2 regions of the Bradyrhizobium sp. CCBAU 53415 genome follow, and region 2 is predicted to be linked to the other one. Evidence: predicted binding sites of a transcription regulator. Region 2 holds the regulator's gene; the other holds the start of a gene.
What was found. Region 2 encodes LexA, which represses DNA repair genes until DNA is damaged. Its sites were predicted from a motif close to TGTTCNNNNTGTGTTCNG; they were not measured.

Region 1 (4,127 bases), on a different contig from region 2:
TTCCTTTACGAGATGCGTTACCGAGTAGGTCTTTACGATGACACCATGTGAGGCGTCGGGGCCGAAGGCGTCACGGATCGCTACGCGGTAGGGGTGGAAACCGTCCGTGCTGATCTCGGGCTGACCAATGACCCGGCTGCGGAGGTCGTGCAGAAAGTCCATGGTGCTTTCGGCATTCCGCTTGCCGACGCCCCAGCTAATGATCGCCTTCTGCGTTCCGGCCATGCCGATGAAAACGTACTGATCGCCTTTGGCGTGGATTTCGTGCCGCTGGACGTTCTTTTGCTTCTTGCCGACGAAGCTCCACAGCTCATCAAGCTCAAGGCGCTCGGTGCGCACGCCGACCATGATGCGGTCGTGCAATTCCATGCAGCCCATGCCCACACGCAGGGCCAGGCTGGCGACGGTGCCACGGTTGACGCCAGTAAGGCGCGCGGCGGTGCGGATGTCGACGCCTTCGCAAAGGGCGGCAATGACTTCAATTTGCTTTTCGCGGGCTAGGACGTTCATGAGGGCGCAATCCTCGGTTTTGGATTGGCCTCGGGGGACTCTAGAAAATACGCCTTCCAGAGCGTATATTCTGATTTGGTCGTCCGGCCCGGGGCGCAATCGCGGGTTTGATGGCTAGGGATCGGCAGCGTTCCCGCGCCGTCGGTCCCGCTAATTCTCGGCTGCCCTGCTGGGATTAGAACCCGGACCTCTCCGCGTGTAACAGCGAGCGTCCTACCTTTAGACCACGGGGCACCAAGTAGATCCGATTAAGGGGCCGCCACCGTCCTTGTGAGAGAGCGGGGGTGGTGGCCCCACCTATGTGTCATAGCCTCAGCGCCGGTCGGGATTACGCTGGGGCTCTGGCCGTATTCTCATTGGACCCTCCGTCGCGGGATCATACTGCCGGGCGCCTGATAGCTTGTCAAGCGCATCGTGATAAGCTATCAGTATGTCTGTCGCCAACACAAGGAGGGTCGCCGTGACCGCTACCGACACCAATCCGCCGCCGGAGGCGAGCAAGATCAGGAAGGAACGCAGCCCGTCCTTTCCCTTCATCGGCCTCTCTAAGGCTCTTGAGCGAGTGCGCGCCGTCTATGCTCACGCGAAGCGGCACGAGGCACGCCTAGCCGATCTGGCTGCCGCTTGGGGAATGGGCGTCAAGAGTAGCGGAACGATTCAGACTGTTGCCGCCCTCGTGGCCTATGGCCTGCTAGAGGATCAGGGATCGGGGGAAACGCGCAAGTTCAAGGTGACCGAACTCGCGCTTAAGGCGCTTGAAGATCAGCGCCCTGGTGCGCGTGAGGCGGCGCAAGCTGAGGCTGCGTTGAAGCCCAAGCTGATCGCAGAGTACGTAGAGAAGTGGAAGGAAGGGCGCCCAGCAGACGGCATTTGTATAAGCGAACTTCGGTTTGAACGGGGCTTTACCGAGGACGGCGCGAAGGCCTTTTTGAAGGTCTTTGACGATACTGCGGGATTCACAAAGGCCGCGGAATCTGATAAGAAGCCTGACCAAGCTACGCAGTCTGACGGACAAAAGGCTGGGGAAAGTGGGGATAAGTTGGGTGATAAGCCCGACCTTCCCAAAGCGGGCCATAACCCGCCGCCTCATAAGCACTCCGTCAAGCAACCGGAAAGGCGAATTCTGATGGAAGGCGAACGCGAACTCACCACCGGCATGCTCGCCAAAGACGCCAGCTTCCGCCTGATCGTCTCCGGCAAGATCGGCGTCAAGGAGATCGAACGGCTGATTAAGAAGCTTGAAATCGACAAGGAAATCCTTGCCGAACAGGACGCTGAGCCAGAAGACGAGGACGCTGGCTATCAGCAATGGAAACAAGGGCAATGAAAGATGCCGCCAACTGAGGCGGTCTCTTTGGTGCAATGTTACCGCGAAAGCGTGAATCTCGAATTCTAGGTCAGCTTGGAATTGCTGATTCAGCGATACTAGGTTTCGTGTGTGGCCAAAGGGCCACTAATTTAAATTAGGCCAACGCCTTATTCAAATTAGGCCACCGCGTTCGGAAACAGGCCAGTGCCCCAATTCCCAAAAGAACATATTGCGAACCTAGAACAAATAGGGTACATTGCTTTTATCGCCGAGCTGCCTCGCAACCGTTTGTCCCTCACGCGAATCCTCGCCATAAGGAGCACGACCCAATGTCCGCAACTGCCCTGCGTATCGTCGAAGGATCTTCCATGGACAAGAGTAAAGCTCTGGCTGCTGCGCTCTCTCAGATCGAGCGCCAGTTCGGCAAGGGCTCGGTGATGAAGCTCGGCAAGAACGACCGGTCCATGGACATCGAGGCGGTGTCCTCCGGTTCGCTCGGGCTCGATATCGCGCTCGGCATCGGCGGCCTGCCCAAGGGGCGCATCGTCGAGATCTACGGGCCGGAATCCTCCGGCAAGACCACGCTGGCGCTGCATACGGTGGCGGAAGCGCAGAAGAAGGGCGGCATCTGCGCCTTCATCGATGCCGAGCACGCGCTCGATCCGGTCTATGCCCGCAAGCTCGGCGTCAACATCGACGAGCTCCTGATCTCGCAGCCGGACACCGGCGAGCAGGCGCTGGAAATCTGCGACACGCTGGTGCGCTCGGGCGCAGTCGACGTTCTGGTGGTCGATTCGGTCGCGGCGCTGGTGCCGAAGGCCGAACTCGAAGGCGAGATGGGCGATGCGCTGCCGGGCCTGCAAGCCCGCCTGATGAGCCAGGCGCTGCGCAAGCTCACGGCCTCCATCAACAAGTCCAACACCATGGTGATCTTCATCAACCAGATCCGCATGAAGATCGGTGTGATGTACGGCTCGCCGGAAACCACGACCGGCGGCAACGCGCTGAAATTCTATGCCTCCGTCCGTCTCGACATCCGCCGCATCGGCGCGATCAAGGAGCGCGACGAGGTGGTCGGCAACACCACCCGCGTCAAGGTGGTGAAGAACAAGCTGGCGCCACCCTTCAAGCAGGTCGAGTTCGACATCATGTACGGCGAGGGCGTGTCCAAGATGGGCGAGATCCTCGATCTCGGCGTCAAGGCCGGCATCGTCGAGAAGTCCGGCGCCTGGTTCTCCTATGACAGCCAGCGCCTTGGCCAGGGCCGCGAGAACTCGAAAGCGTTCTTGAAGGCCAACCCCGACATCACCGCCAAGATCGAGACCGCGATCCGCCAGAACTCCGGCCTGATCGCCGAGCAGATCCTGGCCGGCGCGCCGGAGCGCGACGCCGACGGCGAGGAGCCGGCGGACGAGTAGGACCTGACGCGAAAGCCTTTCGCGAGGAGCGGGCGCTGAGGACGTTGAGTTGCCGACGTCTTCGGTGCCCGTTTCGTTATGCGTGGGCGGATCGCGTGGTTTCGTGCCCCGGACGCAGCGCAGCGCGAAGCGTGCGCTGCTGAGCCGGGGTCCATCACCTCTGTCAGCAACATGGGTCCCGGCTCTGCGGTGCGTCATTTCATGCCGCACCGCGTCCGGGACATGAGGCCGGCGTCCTACTCCGCGGCTTGCGCGTAATCGCTCACCGGCGGACAGGAGCACACCAGATTGCGGTCGCCATAGACGTTGTCGACCCGGCCGACCGGGCTCCAATATTTGTCGGTGCGCGAGACGCCGTCGGGGAAACAGCCCTCGGCGCGGGTGTAGGCGCGATTCCAGTTGTCGTCGGCGATGTCATGCACGGTGTGCGGCGCATTGCGCAGCGGCGAAGCCTCGATCTTGAAGCGGCCGGCCTCGACCTCGGCGATCTCCTTCCTGATCGCGATCATGGCGTCGCAGAAGCGGTCCAGTTCCGCCTTGGATTCCGACTCGGTCGGCTCGATCATCAGCGTGCCCGGGACCGGGAAGCTCATGGTCGGCGCATGGAAGCCGTAGTCGATCAGGCGCTTGGCGATGTCGTCGACGGTGACGCCTGAGGTCGTCTTCAGCGGACGGGGATCGACGATGCACTCATGCGCGACACGGCCCCTGGCGTTCTTGTAGAGCACCGGAAAGTGCGGATCGAGACGCGCTGCAATGTAATTGGCATTGAGGATCGCGATCTCGGTGGCACGCTTCAAGCCTTCGCCGCCCATCATCAGAATGTAGATGTAGGAGATGGTGAGGATCGAGGCCGAGCCGAACGGTGCGGCCGAGACCGGACCGACCGG
Region 2 (4,127 bases):
CGCCGATGCCGATCCGCGCGATGCCGGCAACGCCTCGTTGGCGAGCGGTGTGTCATGTGACGAGTCCGGCTGCGTGACGCCGCTCGCGGACGGACGGCTGGTCGCGCTTTCCCTGCGCATCGACGCGCTGATCGATGATTGCAGCCGCGCCGCGCTGGTGGTGACGGCGCGGCCTGCGCCGCCCGATTGCGCGGCGATGGTGGTCGATCGGCCGCGTCTCGCCAGTCAGGGCGCGCTGGCTCTGACGCAGCGCGGTGACGGCTTCTCGGTTCAGGCGGTGAGGGCCAGAGGCACGAGCCGCCCTTGGCTGCCGGCCGGCGCCGGCGAGGGCGATTTCAGCGGCGACCTTGCGCCGAGGGCCGCGGCGCCCCGCAACCGGGACGCAACGCCATCCGAGACCGACTTGCAGGCTGACGATTGAGGACAGGGGGATGGGATTCCGTTGGACGCAAACCATGCCATCTCGCCGGCCTCGGCCGGCGATGGCATTTCAATCCTGGCCCTCGACCGATGAGCCGGGGGCGACGACGTCAGCCGATCGGCAGGCGCGTGATCGTGGGCCGCGTGCCGGCGACGGTCTGCGGCTTGTGCTCACGCTCGCCAACCGGCTGGGTCACCGGCAATTGCAGCACGGTCGCGCGCTGGCCTTCGACCAGCTGTGTCACCAGCACGTATTTGCCGTCGGGGAATTCGATCGCGTCATGATGGCGATCGGGAATGTGCGGATCGACCTTGCCGAACTTGCCGACGCGGGAGTTGACGGTGCGCGTCCAGATCCAGCGGTTGTCGTAACGGACATTGTCGGCGAAAGCGAGCTCCGTTCCCGGCAGCAGGCAGACCGCGACGGACAGATCGGCTTCGGAGGCGAAGCCGCGGGTCGAAGTTCCGCGGAAGGTTGTCGTGACGATCGTCTCGCCGACTTCGGCGGGGCGAGTCGCGACGGCATGCAGGCTGTAGTCACACATCGGGTGCTCCTCATGCGAAGATAGCAACCCGCACCTCCTTTGGAGGCACAGGCCTCTATCAAGGTGAAAGTATACGACGCTCTGCTTGGTTGTAGGCAAATCTGCGGCTGGGCCTCGCAAGCCGCGATCACATTATCTTTCCTGGTTTCGATAGGAACAAAGCTCACTCCTGCGCATTCGACGGCGCATCTCGGCGCCCCGCGGGTGCCGACCGACTCGCTATTGCCAGCTCGATTGCTGAGGCTGCGCGATGCACCGCGCGCGTTGCGGATATGCTCGCTGACCGCCGCTTCATTGCGCACATGGCGGTGTCATTGTGTGGCAACGGCTTGCAGCGCTGATGCTGCGATCAGCGCTGCAACGATTGTCCATGAAGGATCTGGCGCATGGCGCCGGCTCGAACTTTCAGGCCGCGAAGCCATGTTGCTTCGAGCGGCGTGCCGAGGATGCAGCGCCGGAAGAGGGGCCGGATAATCTGAGCAGAACCGGAATGACCATCCAGCCGGAGCGGATACGATCCGCTCCAATCGGTGTCGGGCGGCCGCCGGACCGGTCAGTACTTCCGGTAAAGCCCGATCAGCTTGCCCTGGATCTTCACGCGGTTCGGCGGAAGGATGCGGACCTCATAGGCGGCATTGGCGGGCTCTAGCGCGATCGAGGCGCCGCGGCGGCGGAAGCGCTTGAGCGTGGCCTCCTCGTCGTCGATCAGCGCCACCACGATGTCGCCGGTATCGGCGCTCTCGTTGCGCTGGATCAGCGCCATGTCGCCGTCGAGGATGCCGGCCTCGACCATCGAATCGCCGCGCACTTCGAGCGCGTAGTGCTCGCCCGAGCCGAGCATGTCGGGCGGCACGCTGATGGTGTGGCTGCGGGTCTGCAACGCCTCGATCGGCGTGCCGGCCGCGATGCGGCCCATCACGGGCACCGCGACGGGACGTTCGCCCTCGTCCGCAGGCGGGCTGGAGGTTGCGCGCACCTTGCCGAGATTGCCCTCGATGACGCTCGGCGTGAAGCCGCGGCGATTGCCGGCGGCGGCCTGGAGCTCGGGCAGCTTGATCACCTCGATGGCACGGGCGCGGTTGGGCAGGCGGCGGATGAAGCCGCGCTCCTCGAGCGCAGTGATCAGGCGATGGATGCCCGACTTCGAGCGCAGATCGAGCGCATCCTTCATCTCGTCGAAGGACGGCGGCACGCCGCTTTCCTTCAGACGTTCGCTGATGAACCGCAGAAGCTCGTATTGTTTGCGTGTCAACATCTCGACCAAAGTCCCCCGGTTGATGTCGTTCGATTCCGAGACGATGAAATCAGCGATAAGCCGCTACATCCTCGAAACAAATCATGAACGGACACTATATGTTCGATATGTGTTCCGCAACTGCTTAATTTAGCGTGAACGCGACGAAGTTCGCGGACCGCGTGTGGCCGCGCGACTTAAAGGGGGAGCCGCAGCACCTCGCAAGGCGTGCCGGCCTCGGCCTTCGGCGCGAACGGTGCGCGTACGAGAAGTGCCTGTGCCGCAGCGAGATTCGCAAGCAGAGAGGAGTCCTGATGGCTGACGGGAAGGGCGACGAGCGTGCCGTCGCCGCCTGTCTCGAGGCGCGCACGCAGATAGTCCTCGCGCTGGTCGTTGGCGCCGAGATCGCGGCCCAGCACGGCGCGCTCGCGGTGATGATGAATCACCGAACGGCCCGACAGGGCGCGAATCAGCGGCACCATGAACAGGAAGGCACACACGTATGATGACACGGGATTGCCGGGCAGGCCGATCACGCGCATGGCGCCGAGCCGTCCGTGCATCATCGGCTTGCCGGGCCGGATCGCGATCTTCCAGAACGCCATCGCGATGCCTTCGCCCTCGAGCGCCTGCTGGACCAGATCGTGGTCGCCGACCGACGCACCTCCGGTCGTGATCAGGATGTCGGCGCCGCTGTCGCGGGCGCGGCGGATGCCGGCGGAAGTGGCCTCCAGCGTATCGGCGGCAACGCCGAGGTCGATGGTCTCGGCGCCCTCGCTGCGGGCGAGCGCGTGCAGGGCATAGCCATTGGAATAGACGATCTGGCCGCGGCCGGGCGTGGTGCCCGGCAACACCAGTTCGTCGCCGGTCGCGAGGATCGCGACCTTCGGACGGCGGCAGACGGCGAGCTGCGGGTAATTCATCGCAGCCGCGAGCGCGAGATCGCGCTCGGTGAGACGGGTACCCTTGCGCAGGAGCACGTCGCCTTCAGAGAAGTCGACGCCGGCGGGACGAATGTGCCGACCGGGAATCGCGGCTTCCCTGATCGTGATGCGCTTGCCCTCGGCAACCGTATCCTCCTGGATCACGACCGCATCGGCACCATCGGGAATGACGCCACCGGTGAAGATCCGAACGGCTTCGCCGGGGCCAATCCTTCCCGCGAACGGACGGCCCGCCGCGACCTCACCGATGACCGTCAGCCCTGAATCGATCGTTGCCGCGTCGGCCGCACGCACGGCATAACCGTCCATCGCCGACATGGCTTCCGGGGGCTGCGTGCGCCGCGCCGCGACGTCGCGCGCGAGCACGCGATGGTAGGCCTCATCGAGGGAGACCATCTCTTCAGCCAGCGGCTCGGCGCCGGCCAGCACCGCGGCAAGCGCGTCAGAAACCGGCATGAGGGCCACGGGCGGAAACTCCTGCAAATGGGTGGCGGGAGTTCTAGCCGAGTGCGGGCACGAGGCAAAGCAGCACGCAAGACGATTTATCCTGCGTGATTTCCGTCGTGGAGGCGGGAGCTCAAGTCCGACGGGGCATGATCCGGAAGGCGAGACAGACCGGCACGAGGGCGACGATGGCGAGCACGAGCGCCACGGCCAGCATCGGTCAACTCGCGGTCGGATCGTCCGGACCGACGTCCCAGGCGACGTCGGGAGCTTGGGGACCTTGATCCTTGTCGGGCAGCGGATCGGCCCGGGATTTCAGGTCGGCGGCCTTGCTGATCAGCTTGGCGGAAAGGTCAGAATCCGAGGTGGTTCTGGCGAATTCAAGCAGGAGAGAGGCTTGCTTGGTCAGATAGGTTTTGCCCAGCACGTCGATGAGTCCGATGTAGAAATCCCAACAGACTCAAGAGTCCGGAGGGCGGTATTCCGTTCCCGGAACTCCGTACAAAAATGCACGGAGTGCTTGGGTTCCTCTTCTTACGC

Region 1: the regulator LexA is predicted to act here: its motif matches at 2,058-2,075, upstream of recA (recombinase RecA).

What each region holds. Positions count from the first base shown of each region.
Region 1 covers NZ_LBJF01000001.1:1,111,279-1,115,405, forward strand. Annotated here, with positions in the region: partial or broken gene XH87_RS05160 (IS1 family transposase) at 1-510, opposite strand, end outside; tRNA gene XH87_RS05165 (tRNA-OTHER) at 672-744, opposite strand; gene XH87_RS05170 (hypothetical protein) at 971-1,837, shown strand; gene recA (recombinase RecA) at 2,149-3,237, shown strand; gene gcvP (aminomethyl-transferring glycine dehydrogenase) at 3,474-4,127, opposite strand, start outside.
Region 2 covers NZ_LBJF01000017.1:23,141-27,267, forward strand. Annotated here, with positions in the region: gene XH87_RS09855 (ComEC/Rec2 family competence protein) at 1-421, shown strand, start outside; gene XH87_RS09860 (hypothetical protein) at 531-965, opposite strand; gene lexA (transcriptional repressor LexA) at 1,519-2,220, opposite strand; gene XH87_RS09870 (molybdopterin molybdotransferase MoeA) at 2,397-3,608, opposite strand; gene XH87_RS09875 (hypothetical protein) at 3,808-4,014, opposite strand.